4 regions of the Rhizobium sp. K102 genome follow, and region 4 is predicted to be linked to each of the others. Evidence: predicted binding sites of a transcription regulator. Region 4 holds the regulator's gene; each other region holds the start of a gene.
The links. The regulator LexA, encoded in region 4, represses DNA repair genes until DNA is damaged. The targets are predictions, from matches to a motif close to TGTTCNNNNTGTGTTCNG.
Positions count from the first base shown of each region.

Region 1: the regulator LexA is predicted to act here: its motif matches at 2,873-2,890, upstream of MHI61_RS11900 (carbohydrate kinase family protein).
Region 2: the regulator LexA is predicted to act here: its motif matches at 1,987-2,004, upstream of MHI61_RS21640 (DNA recombination protein RmuC).
Region 3: the regulator LexA is predicted to act here: its motif matches at 2,882-2,899, upstream of MHI61_RS22085 (YifB family Mg chelatase-like AAA ATPase).

Region 1 is NZ_CP092436.1:1,226,899-1,231,499, reverse strand. It holds gene alaS (alanine--tRNA ligase) at 1-1,515, opposite strand, end outside; partial or broken gene recA (recombinase RecA) at 1,669-2,758, opposite strand; gene MHI61_RS11900 (carbohydrate kinase family protein) at 2,987-3,931, shown strand; partial or broken gene MHI61_RS11895 (pseudouridine-5'-phosphate glycosidase) at 4,020-4,601, shown strand, end outside.
Region 2 is NZ_CP092436.1:3,162,201-3,166,801, forward strand. It holds gene def (peptide deformylase) at 1-238, opposite strand, end outside; gene MHI61_RS21635 (globin-coupled sensor protein) at 337-1,833, opposite strand; gene MHI61_RS21640 (DNA recombination protein RmuC) at 2,037-3,254, shown strand; gene MHI61_RS21645 (ribokinase) at 3,340-4,239, shown strand; gene MHI61_RS21650 (hypothetical protein) at 4,406-4,601, opposite strand, start outside.
Region 3 is NZ_CP092436.1:3,261,161-3,265,761, reverse strand. It holds gene rsmI (16S rRNA (cytidine(1402)-2'-O)-methyltransferase) at 1-797, shown strand, start outside; gene MHI61_RS22100 (YraN family protein) at 787-1,155, shown strand; gene MHI61_RS22095 (cupin domain-containing protein) at 1,270-1,773, shown strand; gene gshB (glutathione synthase) at 1,862-2,809, shown strand; gene MHI61_RS22085 (YifB family Mg chelatase-like AAA ATPase) at 2,976-4,508, shown strand.
Region 4 is NZ_CP092436.1:1,582,196-1,586,796, forward strand. It holds gene eno (phosphopyruvate hydratase) at 1-413, opposite strand, end outside; gene kdsA (3-deoxy-8-phosphooctulonate synthase) at 551-1,396, opposite strand; gene MHI61_RS13660 (VOC family protein) at 1,393-2,289, opposite strand; gene lexA (transcriptional repressor LexA) at 2,484-3,203, shown strand; gene MHI61_RS13670 (ComEC/Rec2 family competence protein) at 3,184-4,601, opposite strand, start outside.

The DNA of each region.
Region 1 (4,601 bases), 360 kb from region 4:
ATCGCCCATCTGGCCGCCGGATTCGCCGTAGAACGGCGTCTGGCTGACGACGATCTGCACTTTGTCGCCGGCCTTGGCCTCGGTCGAAACCGCGCCGTCCTTGACAATCGCCTGCACGACGCCCTCAGCCGTTTCGGTGTCGTAGCCCAGGAATTCGGTCGCGCCATGCTTTTCCCTAAGCTCGAACCACACGGTTTCGGTCGCCTTTTCGCCGGAACCGGCCCAGTGCGAGCGGGCTTCGGCCTTCTGACGCTGCATCGCATCGGTGAAGCCGGAGATGTCGACGCCGATCTCACGGGCACGCAGTGCATCCTGCGTCAGATCGAGCGGGAAACCGTAGGTGTCGTAGAGCTTGAAAGCGGTCTCACCATCCAGCATGTCGCCCTTGGAAAGATCCGTCGTCGCGTCCGACAGCAGCGACAGGCCGCGTTCCAGCGTCTTGCGGAAGCGGTTTTCCTCGAGCTTCAGCGTCTCCGAGATCAGCGCCTCGGCGCGTACCAGTTCCGGATAGGCGCGGCCCATCTCCTGCACCAGCGTCGGCAGCAGCTTGTACATCAGCGGCTCCTTGGCGCCGAGCAGCTGAGCGTGGCGCATGGCGCGGCGCATGATGCGGCGCAGCACATAGCCGCGGCCCTCATTCGACGGCAGCACGCCGTCGGCGATCAGGAATGCCGAGGAGCGCAGGTGGTCGGCGATGACCCGATGGCTGGCGCTACCTTGCGCCTTGACGCCCATCGTATCTTCGATGGCGCCGATCAGTGTCCGGAAGAGATCGGTGTCGAACACGCTCTGAACGCCCTGGAGAATACAGGCCATGCGCTCCAGGCCCATGCCGGTATCGATCGACGGACGCGGCAGCGGGTTGCGAACGCCGGGCTCGGTCTGTTCGAATTGCATGAAGACGAGGTTCCAGAACTCCAGGAACCGGTCGCCATCTTCCTCGGCCGAGCCTGGAGGGCCGCCCCAGACGTTCTCGCCCTGATCGATGAAGATTTCAGAGCATGGGCCGCAGGGGCCGGTATCGCCCATCTGCCAGAAATTGTCGGAGGTCGGGATGCGGATGATCTTGTCGTCGGAGAAGCCGGCGATCTTCTTCCACAGCGTCGCTGCTTCCTCGTCTTCGGAATAGACGGTCACCAGCAGGCGATGCTTCGGCAGGTCGAAACCTTCGGTCACGAGCTTCCAGGCAAGCTCGATCGCATTCTCCTTGAAATAATCGCCAAATGAGAAGTTGCCGAGCATTTCGAAGAAGGTCAGGTGGCGCGCGGTATAGCCGACATTGTCGAGGTCGTTATGCTTGCCGCCGGCGCGCACGCATTTCTGCGAGGTCGTGGCCGTCGCATAAGGACGCTTTTCCAGGCCGGTGAAGACGTTCTTGAACTGCACCATGCCGGCATTGGTGAACATCAGCGTTGGGTCGTTGCGCGGCACGAGCGGGCTCGACGGAACGATCTCGTGGCCGTTCTTCTTGAAATAGTCGAGAAAGGTCGACCGGATATCGTTCACGCCGCTCATTCTATGCCCTTCAATGCTGCCGGAGGCAGATAAATACAAATCCATCGGCTTTTAACGTTCGCCTCCGCCACTGTCCAGCCGACAAACAAAACCGGCCGCATTCTCATCAGGAATGCGGCCGGCGGAGATATCCGACAAGATCAGGCGCGAGACTTACATGTCCGCGGCGGCATCGCCGTCATCCGCATCCGGTCCGCCGTTCTGCAGGAAGCGGTCGGCGATGAGACCGGCATTCTGGCGCAGCGCCAGTTCGATCTCGCGGGCGAGATCCGGATTGTCGCGCAAGAAGGTCTTGGCGTTTTCGCGGCCCTGGCCGAGACGCTGGCTGTTATAGGAGAACCAGGCGCCCGACTTTTCCACGATCCCGGCCTTGACGCCGAGATCGACGAGTTCGCCGGTCTTCGATACGCCTTCGCCATACATGATGTCGAATTCGACCTGCTTGAAGGGAGGCGCCATCTTGTTCTTGACGACCTTGACGCGGGTCTGGTTGCCGACCACCTCTTCGCGCTCCTTGACCGAGCCGATGCGGCGGATGTCGAGGCGCACGGAGGCATAGAATTTCAGCGCATTGCCGCCCGTCGTCGTTTCCGGCGAACCGAACATGACGCCGATCTTCATGCGGATCTGGTTGATGAAGATCACCATGGTATTCGACTTGGAGATCGAGGCGGTGAGCTTGCGCAGCGCCTGGCTCATCAGGCGTGCCTGCAAGCCGGGAAGGCTGTCGCCCATTTCGCCTTCGATTTCGGCGCGCGGCGTCAGTGCGGCGACCGAGTTCGACGACCAGAACGTCGACGGCGCCGGAGCGCACCAGCGTATCGGTGATCTCAAGCGCCTGCTCGCCGGTATCGGGCTGCGAGATCAGAAGGTTTTGGAGATCGACGCCCAGCTTGCGGGCATAGACGGGATCGAGCGCATGTTCGGCGTCGACAAAGGCGCATATGCCGCCCTTCTTCTGCGATTCCGCGATGGTCTGCAGCGCAAGCGTCGTCTTGCCCGAGCTTTCCGGCCCGTAGATTTCGACGATGCGGCCCTTCGGTAGACCGCCGACGCCAAGCGCGATATCGAGACCAAGCGAACCCGTCGAAATCGTCTCGATTTCGATGACGTTCTCGTTGGAACCGAGTTTCATGATCGAGCCCTTGCCGAACGACCGCTCTATCTGTGAGAGTGCCGCTTCAAGCGCCTTGCTTTTGTCCACCGATTTGTCCTCTACCAGCCGCAATGAATTCTGAGACATCTGATCCACCTTTAGGTTATTGAAGCCGCCCAAGCAATGTCGAGTTTGTACCCTATTTGTTCCACTCTCGCAATAGGCGATCAAACGATTGAAAGAAAAAGGTAAAACAGCCCGTGTTCTATATTTGTTTTATCGATGCAAAGCAACGGCTTAGGCCAGATGCGCCGGCGCTGCCGCGCCAGGAGGCGCCGTCTCGATTCGCGCTGGGGGCATCGGATGGCGGTTGAAATGAAGAAAAGGATTCTTGTTCTCGGCGGCGCCCATATCGACCGGCGCGGCCGCATTTCCGGGGAAACGGCACCGGGCGCCAGCAATCCCGGTACCTGGTTCGAGGAGCCGGGCGGCGGCGGCTTCAATGCGGCGCGCAACCTTGCAAGGCTCGGTTTTCAGGTGACGATGATTTCGCCGCGCGGCGGCGATCCTATCGGCGAGATGGTCGGCGAAGCCGCCGGTTTCGCCGGCATCGACGACCGGCCCTTCGTTTTCCTCGACCGCAAGACACCGAGCTACACCGCGATCATCGAGAGGGACGGCAACCTGGTGATCGCCCTTGCCGACATGGATCTCTACCGCTTCTTCGTGCCGCGGCGTCTTTCCATCCGCTGGGTGCGCGAAGCCTTCGCCGCGCATGATCTCATCCTTTTCGATGCCAATCTGCCGGAAGAAACGATCGTTGCAATCGTCGCCAAGGCACGGTCGCTGGCCAAGCCCGTCGCGGCGATCGCCATTTCGCCGGCCAAGGTCGTCAGGCTGAAATCCTGCATCGCGGATATCGACTACCTGTTCCTGAACGAGGCCGAAGCCGCAGCCCTTATCGGTGGACGGCCGGAAGACGCCGGCGGCTGGCCGCCGCTTCTGAACGAGATCGGCATCCGCAGCGCCGTCGTCACCCGCGGCCAGCGCGAGCTGGTCGCGTTTTGCGACCGCCGCGCCGTGACGCTGCAGCCGCCGATCGCCGAGACCCTCGCCGATGTCACCGGCGCCGGCGATTCCCTTGCCGCCGGCACGCTCGCCGCCTTGATGCACGGCCTGCCGCTTGAGGAAGCCATCCGCCACGGCACCGCGGCAGCAGCGCTGGCTGTGCAGTCGCCGCATGCCGTCAACGAAAATCTGACGCCGGATCTGCTGAATGAGGCGCTTGCCCTTGTTCCCCAGATCAGAATTCTGCATTGAAGCGGCCAAATGAAATAGTCGAGCATGATGTCGTCGCAAAGCCGCCGACACATTCGGCATCATGCTCTATCGACGACAGGACAAGATCATGACCCAGCCCATCTCCCCTCTTCTGCCGATCGCCTATTCGAAGGAGGTCGCCAGCGCCAAGCAGCGCGGCGCGCCGCTGGTGGCGCTGGAATCGACCATCATCACCCACGGTATGCCCTATCCCGGCAATATCGAGATGGCTCGCAGCGTCGAGGCGATCATTCGCGAACAGGGTGCCGTGCCGGCAACGATCGCCGTCATTCACGGCACGCTGCATATCGGCCTTGAAGCCGGCGAACTGGAGCAGCTCGCCAAGGCGACCGACGTGATGAAGGTGTCGCGCGCCGATCTCGCCTTTGCGATCGCCGAGCGCCGCACCGGCGCCACCACGGTCGCCGCGACGATGATCGCGGCGGCGCGCGCCGGCATCCGCGTCTTTGCCACAGGCGGCATCGGCGGCGTGCACCGCGGCGCCGAGGAAAGCTTCGATATCTCGGCCGACCTCGAGGAACTGGCCCGCACCGGCGTCATCGTCGTCTGCGCCGGCGCCAAGGCAATTCTCGACATTCCGAAGACGCTGGAAGTGCTGGAAACCCGCGGCGTGCCCGTCGTCACCTATGAGAGCGAAGAATTCCCCGCC
Region 2 (4,601 bases), 1.6 Mb from region 4:
TCTCGGGGTTGATGAAGACCTGCGGCTGCTTTTCTTCGCCCTCGCGCGACACATCGATCACCAGCATGCGGCGCGGCACGCCGATCTGGATGGCAGCAAGGCCGATGCCCGGCGCGTCATACATGGTTTCAAGCATGTCGTCGGCAAGGCGTTGCAGGTCGGCGTCCACCCGCTCGATCGGCTGGGACAGCTGGCGGAGAATGGGATCGGGAAGAATGATGAGTGGCTTGATGGTCATGGGCGTTCCCATAACCCATCTTTTCTCACTATGGAATTATCCGCCGAGCGGGGAAGACGCTTTTTTGCGTCCCCGCCCGGAATTTTGCCATATTCGCGTCAAGCCGCACGGCGGGCAGCCGTGACGGCGCGGCCTTCCGGCCGGGCGCGGAAGTGCTGCAGCAGCTCGATCAGCTTCCCCACCTCATCGGTAAGGCGGCGGGTTTCCGCCGAGGTGCGCTCGACCATGCCGGAATTCTGCTGGGTGATTTCGCCCATGCTGCGGATCGCCACGCTGACCTCGTTGACGCCGGTCGCCTGATCGCGGGCGGCGGCGGCAATATCGGCGACGAAGCGGTTGATGATGTCGATGCGGCTGATCATGTCGTTCAGCGCCTCGCCGGTGCTGGAGACGATGCCCACACCTTGATTGACCTGGGTCGAGCTCTGCGAGATCAGGTTCTTGATCTCCTTGGCGGCTTCAGCCGTGCGCTGGGCGAGCTGGCGGACTTCCTGGGCGACGACGGCAAAACCCTTGCCGGCATCACCGGCGCGCGCCGCTTCGACGCCGGCGTTCAGCGCCAGAAGATTGGTCTGGAAGGCGATCTCGTCGATGACGCCGATGATCTTGGAGATTTCGGTCGAGGATTTTTCGATGCCGGCCATCGCCGAGACGGCGCTGGTGACGAGTTCCCCTGAATTCTTCGCCTTCTGCTGTGTCTCACGCACCGCGCCGGAAGCCTTCTCGGCATTGGCGGCGGTCTGGCCGACGCTGACGGAAAGCTGTTGCAGGGCCGCCGAGCTTTCCTCGACGCCGGCTGCCTGCTGGGCGGTGCGCAGCGCCAGGTCGTTGGTCGCATTGGAAATGACGTCAGCGCCGCTCATGATCTGGCCCGACGTGTCGCGCACGGATGCGAAGGATTGGCGAAGAGCGCTGACGGCGCGGTTGTAATCCTCGGCCATCTGCCTGAAATCACCCGGTAGGTCGGAGGGCAGAGTGGCTTCGAGATCGCCGTTCGACAGTGCCTCCAGGCCGCGGCGCAGCTGCTCCAGCGCGATGGCCTGGTCGGATTGCGCCTTGGCGCGCTGCTCTTCCAACGCGCGGCGCTTGGCTTCCAGCGTCTCGAGATAGACCGAGATGGAATAATCCATGTCGAGCATGCCCGATTTGATGACGGCGGACAGCTTCTCGGCCAGCTGCTTGCCCTGCTGGCGCGCGAAAACCGAAGGCCACTGCTTCTCCATGATGCCCTTGACGAGCTCGGACATGACAATCGCATAGCCGCCGATATACCAGCGCGGCTCCAGCCCGATGCGGGCATGCGTGCGGCCGACGGCAGTCACGCCTTCGACATAGCTTTCGTCAAACGTACCGCCTGCAAGATTGGCCCAATGATCCTGCTGCCGCTTCTTGGCATGGCCGACATGGCTCTTGTCCGTAAAGAAGCTCGAGACAGCGGGAGTCCTGGCGATCTTGGCGTAGAATTTATCGAGGGCGCCGCCGATCAGCTCGGCAATCACAGGGCGCAGCTCCCGCATCGACTTGCGCGACGCCTCGTCCAGTTCGATGAAATCGAGACGCTGTTTGAGCGCGCTGTCGGTCTGCTGGGATGTCATGGGTATCTCTGTATTTGGCGCGACGGCGCGGGAGGGAATTCTGCGCCACAGCTTTTGGCGAATATGGTTGAGCAATCGTTAAATCCGGCCGCGATTTTCCGCGTTGGCCGGCAAGGCGCGGCGGCCTTGGAAGATATTGAGGATCGCCGATTTCGTTCACGTTTTGATCTATATCTTGCCATATGTTCTGTTATGGTTGCGCCATGACCGCCACTTCCGAATCGCTCGCAGCTTCCGTCGCCTCGATCAGCCCGGCCATGCTGGCGCTGGCCGGCGGCGTTCTTGCAGTCCTCATCCTGCTGGTGATCGTCCTTTTTCTGCGCGCCGCCGGCCTTCGCCGCGAACAGGCGGAGGAGGCGGATCTGCGCGCCCGGGAAAGTGCGATGCGCATGGCCGAGCTTTTGAAGATCCAGGCGGAGATGCAGGGTCGGATCGCGGCGATGACCGAGGTCTTCGGCGCGCGGCAAAGCGAACTCAACCAGACGATCAGCCAACGTCTCGACGGCATGTCGCAGCGCATGAACTCGACGATCACCGAGCAGACCAAATCGACGCATGAGAACCTGCAGCGGCTGCAGGAGCGGCTGGCGGTCATCGATGCGGCGCAGAACAATATCCAGACGCTCGCCAAGGACGTCGTCGGGCTGCAGGCGATACTTTCCAACAAGCAGACGCGCGGCGCCTTCGGCCAGTCGCGGATGGAGACGATCGTTGCCGACGGCCTGCCGATGGGCGCCTACGCCTTCCAGCAGACGCTGTCCAACGGCTCGCGGCCGGACTGCACGATCCGCATGCCCAACGGCGCTCCGCCGCTCGTCATCGACGCGAAATTCCCGCTCGAAGCGTGGAACGCCATTCGCGACGCCGGCAGCCCCGAGGCCGCCAAGCTCGCCGGCCAGCAGTTCCGCCGCGACATGGAGATCCATATCCGGGATATTGCCGAGAAATACCTGATCCAGGGAGAAACCCAGGATACCGCCTTTCTCTTCGTGCCGTCCGAATCGATATTTGCCGAGCTCCACGAGAATTTCGAGCCGGTGGTGCAGAAGGCGCACCGGGTGCGCATCGTCATCGTCTCGCCGTCGCTGCTGATGCTGTCGATCCAGGTTATCCAGGCGGTGCTGAAGGACCAGCGCATGCGGGCGCAGGCGCATCTGATTCAGGGCGAGGTGGCGCTGCTGATGGACGATCTCGGCCGTCTCGACGAGCGGGTGCGCAAGCTGCAGGGCCATTTCGCCATGGCGCAGAAGGATATCGACATGGTCGTTACATCGGCCGACAAGCTCACCAGGCGCGGCGCCAAGATCGAAGCGCTGGAATTCGAGGCGGGCGGCGATATCAGGCCGGACGACGAGACTCCGGCCAAATCGGTGGAAAGCCGCACCGGTCTTCTCAAGCTTCGGGTGGTTGACGAGGAGTGACCGCTTCGGGCAGTGTCTGCCCCGCATTTCATACAAGAGTTGGAACATCACGTCGCCCGCGTGTTCCAAAAGACGGGACATCCTCATGATCACAGTTTTCGGGTCCATCAACATGGATCTCATCGCCACGACCGCGCGCCTGCCGAAGCCCGGCGAGACGGTGGCCGGCAACGGATTTGCCACGGCCGCCGGCGGCAAGGGTGCCAATCAGGCGCTGGCAGCCCGCCGCGCCGGTCGCTATGTGCATATGGCCGGCGGCGTCGGCAAGGATGGTTTTGCCGCGGATGCGCTCGCCCTGCTCGATGATGCCGGAACCGACCTCTCCCTGGTCAAGCATGTCGACGGTCCCACAGGCACGGCGCTGATCCTCGTCGGCGGCGATGGCGAGAACATGATCGCTGTGGTCCCCGGCGCCAACGGCCTGGTGACGGCTGCCGATGCCGAGGCGGCGGTCGGCAGGATGAACGAAGGCGATATCCTGATGCTGCAGCTCGAAGTGCCGGTCGATGCCGTCGAACACGCGCTGTCGGCTGCCCGCGCCAAGGGCATCACCAGCATCCTCAACCTCGCGCCGCTGATCCCCGATGCGCCGCGTCTCGGCCGCCTGGCCGATATCGTCATCGCCAACGAAACCGAGTTCGAGCGGCTCGCCGGGCAGGATGGCATGGACGCCGAGGCACGCGAGGCAGCCCTTCACCGCCTGCATCAGGAGACCGGCCAGACGCTGATCGTCACACTCGGTGGCGATGGCGTCATCGCCATCCGCGACGGGGTCATTTCCAGGGCGCAAGGCCTGAAAATCGAACCGGTCGATACGGTGGGCGCGGGAGACACCTTCTGCGGTTATTTCGCCGCAAGCCTCGACGACGGCCTCGATTTTCCCACGGCGTTGCGCCGGGCGGCCGTCGCCGGTTCGCTCGCATGCCTCAAATCGGGGGCGCAGCCATCGATCCCGTCAAGCAAGGACGTCGCGGACAGAATATAGTTTCAGTCTCTTTGCGAAGCCGCCGAGAAAACCCATTAGTTTTGAGGGAATTTCTGCGGTTATCCTTGCCGACGTGCCCGCCGACCGGCGGCCGCCACGGACCGAGGCTGACGACCGTGCCGGCATAGCGCGTGTTCAGGCACCAGAAGATCAGTGCGTGCCCGAGCTAGCCACCCGGGCGGACAATCACGACCTGATTGTCGCGCGTCGCCGGTATCCAGAGCGTGCCGGCCGCGCCATCGACGGTGAAATCGGCAGGGCCATGAATGTCCCGCTCCAACCGGATTTCGCCGGTCGGAGCGTCATCGACCAAGAAGAGGATCAGCGCTCCAGGAACCGGGCGATCGACCGCCTTCCAATCC
Region 3 (4,601 bases), 1.7 Mb from region 4:
TCGGCGACATCACGCTGCGCGCGCTGGAAACGCTGGCCGGCGCCGACGTTCTCGCCTGCGAGGATACGCGCGTCACCCGCGTTTTGCTCGACCGCTACGGCATCCAGAACCGTCCTTTCGCCTATCACGAACACAATGCCGACGAGGCCGGTCCGCGCCTCCTCCAGGCGCTCGAGGCCGGCCGCTCGGTGGCGCTGGTGTCGGATGCCGGCACGCCGCTGGTCTCCGACCCTGGCTACCGGCTGGCGCAGCAGGCGATCGCAGCCGGTTATCGTGTCGTCCCCATCCCCGGCGCCTCGGCGCCGCTTGCAGCCCTTGTCGGCTCCGGCCTGCCGAACGAGGCCTTCCTCTTCGCCGGTTTTCTGCCGGCCAAGGATAAGGCCCGCCGCGATCGCCTCGGCGAACTTGCCGCAGCCCCCGCGACGCTGATCTTCTTTGAATCGCCGCATCGCATCGGCGCCACGCTTCTCGCTGCCGCCGATGTGCTGGGCGGCACGCGGCCGGCTTCCGTCTGCCGCGAATTGACCAAGACCTATGAGGAGTTCCGCCGCGGCACGCTGGCCGAACTCGCCGCCCATTACCGGGAGGTGGACAACGTCAAGGGTGAGATCGTTCTCGTCGTCGGTCCGCCGCAGCCGGTGGAAACGCCGGAGGCCGACGTCGAGGCCGTGCTGGCGGATCTGGCAAAGACGATGCCGACGGCAAAGGCCGCCACCGAGGCCGCCCGCCTCACCGGCCTGCCGCGAAAGACGCTCTATCAGCGCCTCTTGGAAATGAAGGGCGCCGATGGGCGATAACGACCTCACCGCCATCAGAAGGAAGGCGCTGCGCCGCGGCCTGATGTCGGAATATGTCGCGGCCATCTTCCTGATGTTGAAAGGCTATCGCATCCTGGCGCTGCGTCACCGAACCCGGCTCGGCGAGATCGATATCGTCGCCCGCAAGGGCGATCTCGCCGTCTTCGTCGAGGTCAAGGCCCGCCATGGCGAGGCGGCGGCCGTCGACGCCGTCTCCGCCGCCGCGCAGAAGCGGATACGGGCGGCAAGCGATCTCTGGCTCGCCCGCCAGGCGGATCAGGCCCGTCTTTCCCAGCGCTACGATATCGTCGCGGTCACGCCCGGCCGGCTGCCGCGCCATTTTCAGGACGCTTTTTAGTCATTCCCGGTCCGGCGGGCTTTCGGATCGTTAAAATTTTAGTTCCGATTTGAACCAGCTTCTTACGACTCTCTGCTATCGCACGCCGTAGGGGTAATGATTGGGGGTTGTTTCATGGCCTGGAAGCTGATGTTTGCAAGTGCGGTCGCCATGGCCGTGCGTTCGGTGCCTTATGCCGTGGCGAAGCCGGCCGGGAAATCCTTCATCGCCCATGCAAGCGACCTGCTGCCGCTCAAATCGACGCCGATCAATCCCGACTGGATTATCAGCGGCAATCCTGAGGCGCGCACCGCCGAACATTCGCGCGGCCATGACGAGGCTTCGCTGACGGCGATCTGGGACTGCACATCAGGCGAATTCCGCTGGTATTTCGGTTGGGACGAGACGGTGATGATCCTAGAAGGCGAGGTCCATATCACCGCCGAGGACGGTACCGAACGAACCCTGCGCGCCGGCGACGTCGCCTTTTTCGCCGGCGGAACCTGGGCAAGCTGGCGGGTCGACAATTACGTCCGCAAGGTCGCCTTCCTGCGCAAGCCCTTCCCGAAGCCCCTGGCGATCGCCTATCGCCTGCGCAACCTGCTGCGCAACAACGGCAACCAGGGGATCGCCGCCTGACCACCGGCGGCGGCGGCAAGCCTTGATTGACCGTTGCGTTTGATACCGGGCCGACCTACATCTGTCCGGCATTCAGCGAGGGACGGAAATGGCCAAGATCACCAATGTAGCGGTCCAGATGGATCATGTCGCCGGCATCAATATCGCAGGTGATTCCACCTTCGCCATGAGCCTGGAAGCCCAGTCGCGCGGCTACCGACTGTTCCATTACACCCCCGACCGGCTGAGCTTCCGCGACGGCAAGCTCTTTGCCAGCGTCGAGCCGATGCTGCTGCGCGACGTCAAGGGCGATCACTTCGAGCTCGGCGCGCCCGAGCGCGTCGATCTCTCCACCATGGATGTGGTGCTGCTGCGCCAGGACCCGCCTTTCGACATGGCCTACATCACCTCGACGCATCTGCTCGAGCGCATCCATCCGAAGACGCTCGTCGTCAACGATCCGGCCTGGGTGCGTAATTCGCCGGAGAAGATCTTCGTCACCGAATTTTCCGACCTGATGCCGAAGACGCTGATCACCAAGGACCCGGCCGAAATCCGCCGCTTCCGCGACGAGATGGGCGATATCATCCTGAAGCCGCTCTACGGCAATGGCGGCGCCGGCGTCTTCCATTCGACCCGCGACGACCGCAATCTCTCCTCGCTGCTCGAAATGTTCGGCCAGATGTTCCGCGAACCCTTCATCGCCCAGCAATATCTGCCCGACGTGCGCAAGGGCGACAAGCGCATCATCCTGGTCGACGGCGAATTCGCCGGCGCCATCAACCGAGTCCCGGCCGAGCATGACAGCCGCTCCAACATGCATGTCGGCGGCCGCGCCGAGGCAACCGAGCTGACGCCGCGCGAAAAGGAAATCTGCGAGCGGATCGGCCCGGCATTGCGTGAGCGCGGCTTCCTGCTCGTCGGCATCGACGTGATCGGCGATTACATGACCGAGATCAACGTCACCTCGCCGACAGGCATCCGCGAGGTCCGGAAGTTCGGCGGCGCCGATATCGCGGCCCTGCTGTGGGATGCGATTGAGCGCAAGCGCGGCTGAGGCTCCAGCCCGAGGCCTGCTGTGACCGGGTACAACCCCGGTCACCATTGATATCCGAAAACGTTCCTTGATCGTTCTTGTTTTATTCCTGCTTCCGTGCCAGATTGCAACCACTGGCCCTGAAGGGTTGCGGGCGGTATAAGAGTTGCGGGCAGGGGATGGGCATATGGTCGCGCGTGTCAGTACGGTGGCATTCCAGGGCATAGAAGGCGTGCCGGTCGAGGTCCAGGTCATGATCGCGCCCGGCAAGATCGGCATGCAGATCGTGGGCCTGCCCGACAAGGCGGTGGCCGAAAGCCGCGAGCGGGTGCAGGCCGCCCTTCACGCCTCCGGCCTGGCGCTGCCGGCCAAGCGGGTAACCGTCAATCTGGCGCCGGCCGACCTCCCGAAAGAAGGCTCGCATTTCGATCTGCCGATCGCACTCGCCTTGATGGCGGCTCTTGGCGGCATTCCCGCCGATGCGCTGTCGGACTATGTCGTCGTCGGCGAACTCAATCTCGACGGCACGATCGCCGCGATTGCAGGCGCGCTGCCGGCCGCGATCGGCGCCAATGCGCTCGGCAAGGGGCTGATCTGCCCGGCCGAAAGCGGCGCCGAGGCCGCCTGGGCCGGCGCCGATGTCAATATCCTCGCCCCCCGCAGCCTGATCGCCCTTGCCAATCATTTCCGCGGCACCCAGGTCCTGTCGCGGCCGGAGGCGTCGATCCGCGCCAATGCCGCCAACCTGCTGGATCTTGCCGAGATCAAGGGCCAGGAAAGCGCCAAGCGCGCCCTCGAAGTGGCGGCCGCCGGCGGCCATAATCTCCTGATGGTCGGCCCTCCCGGTTCCGGCAAGTCGATGCTGGCGGCACGGCTGCCGTCGATCCTGCCGCCGCTTTCGGCGGCCGAACTGCTTGAAGTCTCGATGGTCCATTCGATCGCAGGTCAGCTCACCGGCGGCAAGCTGTCCGATCGCCGCCCCTTCCGCACCCCGCATCATTCCGCCACCATGGCCGCCCTCGTCGGCGGCGGCCTGCGCGCCCGTCCCGGCGAAGCCTCGCTTGCCCATCACGGCGTGCTCTTTCTCGACGAGTTTCCCGAGTTCACGCCGCAGGCGCTCGACGCGCTGCGCCAGCCGCTCGAAGGCGGCGAGTGCGTCATTGCCCGCGCCAATCACCGCGTCTCCTATCCGGCGAAATTCCAGCTGATCGCCGCAATGAACCCCTGCCGCTGCGGCATGGCCGGCGAGCCCGGCCACACCTGCGCCCGCGGCCCGCGCTGCATGAACGATTACCAGGCCCGCATCTCCGGACCGCTGATGGACCGCATCGATATCCGCATCGACGTGCCGGCCGTCTCCGCCGCCGATCTCATCCGGCCGATGGCGGCTGAGGCGAGCGCCGACGTCGCCCGCCGCGTCGCCCGCGCCCGCGAACGCCAGCAAGAGCGCTTCGAGGCCGCCGGCGCCAAGGGCGTCGGCACCAATGCCCGCTGCTCCACCGCCATGATCGAGAAACTCGCCGAACCCGATGCCGCCGGCCTGCAGCTCCTGCGCGACGCCGCCGAAAAAATGAAATTCTCTGCCCGCGGCTATCACCGTGTCCTCAAGGTCGCCCGCACCCTCGCCGATCTCGACGACAAACCGACCGTCGGCCGCCTGCATCTGGCTGAGGCGATCTCCTACCGGATCGCCGGAGAGAGGCTGACGGCGGCGGCGTGAGAAGAAGGGCGGGGCGTCCAGATATTTTGAAGTATTAGCCGTCAGGCCGTCCAGCGACCTGCTGATCGCGCTCGTTGGATTATGAGATTATCT
Region 4 (4,601 bases):
GCCGAAGCGCCGCCGACATAACGGTAGAGCGGCAGGCCGGAAGCCTGGGCGGCAGCCTTGGCGACGGCAAGCGAGACGCCGAGGATGGCGTTGGCGCCGAGGCGCGACTTGTTCGGCGTGCCGTCCAGTTCGATCATGATGTTGTCGATCTGGATCTGGTTTTCGGCGTCGATACCGCCGATGGCGTCGAAGATCTCGGTGTTGGCGGCCTCGACCGCCTTTTCGACGCCCTTGCCGAGGTAGCGCTTGCCGCCGTCGCGCAGCTCGACCGCCTCATGCCCACCCGTCGAGGCGCCCGAGGGAACGGCCGCGCGGCCCATGCTGCCGTCTTCGAGATAGACGTCGACTTCGACGGTGGGGTTGCCACGGCTATCGAGGATCTCGCGGGCGATGATATCGGTGATTGCAGTCATGGGTTCTTCCTGCTCGGTGGGTGATCAATCGTTCGAAGCCTGTCATAATCGAAGGCGTGCAAATTACAATGCCGCAATTCCCCGCCTGCGAGGCGTCTGACGTGGCCTAAACCACGATCAAGTCAGCCTGTTGAACATCAAGCCTTGGCGACCGCGTCGAAGGCAAGCAGCTTCTCAAGCAAGCGCGGCATATCCTTGAGATAAACCATGTTCGGGCCGTCGGACGGCGCGTTGTCAGGGTCCTGGTGGGTTTCGAGGAAGACGCCGGCAATTCCCGTCGCCACGGCTGCCCGCGCCAGCGTTTCAACGAATTCGCGCTGACCGCCCGAGGATTCGCCCTGCCCGCCCGGCTGGGCGACGGAATGGGTCGCATCGAAAATGACGGGCGCGCCCATCGCCGCCATGATAGGCAGCGAGCGCATGTCGGAAACCAGCGTATTGTAGCCGAAGGAAGCGCCGCGCTCGCACAGCAGCACGTTCGGATTGCCGCTGGCATTGAGCTTCTTCAGGACGTTCTTCATATCCCAGGGGGCGAGGAACTGGCCTTTCTTGACGTTGACGACGCGGCCGGTCCGAGCGGCGGCGATCAGAAGATCGGTCTGACGGCAGAGGAAGGCGGGGATCTGCAGAACGTCGATCACCTCCACCACCTCGGCGCATTGTTCGGCGGTGTGGACGTCGGTCAAGACCGGAAAGCCGAACTCCTTCTTCAGGTCGGCGAAGACCTCCATGCCCTTTTCAAGGCCAATGCCGCGCTCGGCCGAAAGCGACGTGCGGTTCGCCTTGTCGAAAGAGCTCTTGTAGACGAGGCCGATGCCGAGCTTTGCGCAGAGCTCCTTCAGCGTGCCGGCCATCATGAAGGCGTGGTCGCGGCTTTCCATCTGGCAGGGGCCGGCAATCAGCGACAGGCGGCCGGTGTTGGAAAAGGTGACCTGGCCTGCGCCCTCGCCGATCTTGACTTCGGAATTGGTATCAGTGCTCATCGTGGTTCCTCGAAGGCAAAAAGCGCGCCCTGCCCGGGCGTGGGCTTCACCAGAATGCGATTGTTCTTGCGTGTGTATGTCACTCCGTTAGCAGCCAAATGCGCTTCTGTCACGGCAAGATCGGTGACGGTGAAGAGGATTGCCTGACCGCGCAGGCCACGATCGGCGGCGGAAACGACAAGCTCGAAATAGGCCTCCAGCCCTTCCGGCGTCATCAGGCTGATCTTGGCATTGGATGCCGCGATCTTCATGCCGAAACCGGTTTTCTCCACCACCGTCTGCCCGACCGCAAGACCAACGAAGGCGGCAAACGCAGCCGGCTCCGGCGAACAAAGCGCGATCTCGGCAATGCCGGTCACGCCATTGGCATGCGTCTCCAGGGCGGCACGACCGGCCGGGAACGAATTGATGCGCTGACAGGTGAAGAGAAAGAAGTCGGGCGCGCGCAGATCTCCTGAAAAGGCCAGTTTGAAGCTGCCGACGCTTTCCGAACCGTCCGGCATCCGCATCGGCCGGCTGAACTGCAACATCTCGCCGCCACTCGCGCCGTTGCCCACGAATCGCCGATGATCGAGGCCGGCATCCTCGGTGAGAAAGGCCAACGCCGAAAGTCCCTCCTCGCCGCAGCGGAAGCGGAAGGCGCGATTGCGGGCGATGAAGACATTGCCCTGGCGGGCCGCTGTCTCGCTCTCCTCGACACTCGCCACGCCGAGCGGCTCGATATAGGTCTTGTCGGCGAAAAAAACGCAGGCATTTTCCGTTCCGAACGGATGGCGCGCATCGGCGGCGACGGTAAAGCCGAGCTTGCCGAGCCTTTCGCGCGCCAGGTCGATATTGACGACGGGCAGTACGACATGATCCAGCGGGTGCGGTTTGGCGGAATGTGCGATCATGATATCCCTCCTGACACGCCAGAGATGTGCGACAGCACCACCCCAATGCAAGACATGTGCGCCAATCCGGCGAATGAAAATAAAAATCTCGACGAGTTGGTGCGAAGTTTTACGGAAATTTAGCTACTTGCGGAACACATATGGAACATATAGTGTCCGTTCTGGATTTGTTTCAATCACGGGGTCTGACGTCGATGCTCACGCGCAAACAACAGGAGCTTCTCCTTTTCATTCATGAGCGCATGAAGGAATCCGGCGTTCCGCCCTCTTTCGACGAGATGAAGGATGCCCTGGATCTCGCCTCGAAATCCGGCATTCATCGCCTGATCACGGCGCTGGAGGAACGTGGTTTCATTCGCCGCCTACCGAACCGGGCCCGGGCCCTGGAAGTGATCAAGCTGCCGGAGGCCTATAGCCCCAGTCTTCAGCCGCGCCGCGGTTTTTCACCGAGCGTTATTGAAGGCAGCCTCGGCAAGCCCCAGCCGGTCGCCGCCCCCGCCCCCGCAAAGCCGATCGCCGACAACGGCAACACTGTGTCCGTGCCAGTCATGGGCCGGATCGCCGCCGGCGTTCCGATCTCGGCGATCCAGAACAACACGCACGACATCGTCGTTCCCGCGGATATGCTCGGCTCGGGCGAGCATTATGCGCTGGAGGTCAAGGGCGATTCGATGATCGACGCCGGAATCTTCGACGGCGACACGGTGATTATCCGCAACGGCAGCACCGCAAGTCCCGGCGATATCGTCGTTGCGCTGGTGGACGACGAGGAAGCGACGCTCAAGCGCTTTCGCCGCAAAGGTGCCTCGATCGCCCTCGAAGCCGCCAACCCGGCTTACGAGACCCGTATTTTCGGGCCTGACCGGGTCAAGGTGCAGGGCAAGCTGGTCGGCCTCATTCGCCGTTATCACTGACAGCGGACGGGCCGGATTCGGTAAAACTGTCTTTGCGCCAATCATAGGCGCGATGGCGCATCCATGGACGCGACAAAACATCGAATGCGGTTGCGACCTCGAATCCCGTCTGCGCAAAACGCAGTTCGACGGAACCGGTCCTGCGCAGCGTCTCGCCGGTGAATAGCGTCGCACCCGAGCGGCAGCGGTCGAAACGCAGGCGCACCGCGGTCACGACAATCTCGCCGGCGTCGCAGGCCGGGCCGAGATAGGCGGCATTGTCGATGACGGCGACGACATGGCCATTGCCGAGCCTGGCTATGCACCAGGCCTTCTTGACGCAGGAAAATCGATTTACCTCACCGCCGGCTGCAGCGGCCACCATTGCCGTCCTCGCGTCATTCTGCTGGTCGCGGGACAGCCTGACGCGGCGGTCCTCACCCGGTGGCGGGATGGCAGGGCCATCCAGAATCTTCGGCGGGTAGTGCGCCGGCAGGACCAGCGCTCTCTGCCACTGGCCGAAGATGAAATCCGGCGGATTTTCGCGGTTGGAAGCCAGTGCCGCCGTCGCGACAAGCGCGACCAGACCACCATCCTCGGATATTACCAGATCCGGTGGCCGGGACCCCGGCAGAGTGAGCACGATGAGCGTCGAGACGGCGAGGATCGATGTGCCGGCATGGCGCAACCGGGTGCGGAGCAGCGTCAGCAGCAGAAAGCCTGCCACGGCGACCGCGAAATACCAGGCGGGCAAGCGGCCGAGGTCGATATCGCCGCCCCAGCCGGACACCGTCTTGGCGACCGCAATCACCAGATCGAGGCCGAAGCCGACCACCTTCCAGAGCGGAGCGTCCAGACCGAACGGCATGAGCAACATCGCCAGCAGTCCGGCCGGCATGACGATGAAGGAGATGATCGGCATTGTCGCAAGGTTTGCCGGCAGGCCATAAGCGGTCAGGCGATGAAAATGCTCGACCGCAAACAGCGCCGTGGAAAATCCGCCGATCAGCGAGGTCAGGAAGACGCCGCCGAAGAAACCGGCGACCGCCACGACCGGCCGCAGCACCGGCAGCTTCAGCAACGCGTTCTCCCGGACGCGCCGGTCCTTCCACAGCTGATAGCCCGATACCAGTGCCAAAGTCGCGGCAAAGGACATCTGGAAGCTCGGACCCAAGACTTCGGAGGGTGAAATGGCGATGATGATGAGCGCCGAGAGAACGACATTGCGTAGGCTGATCGACGGCCGGTCGAAGAAGACGGCAATCAGCATGATCGCCATCATAATGAAGGCGCGTTCGGCCGAAACCCCGAATCCTGAGATCAGGAAGTAGGCTGTGACGGCGACGAGTGCGCCGGCAGCAGCGATCTTCTTTGTCGGATAGGCTTGAGCGACACCGGGAACGAGGCTGAGCAGCATTC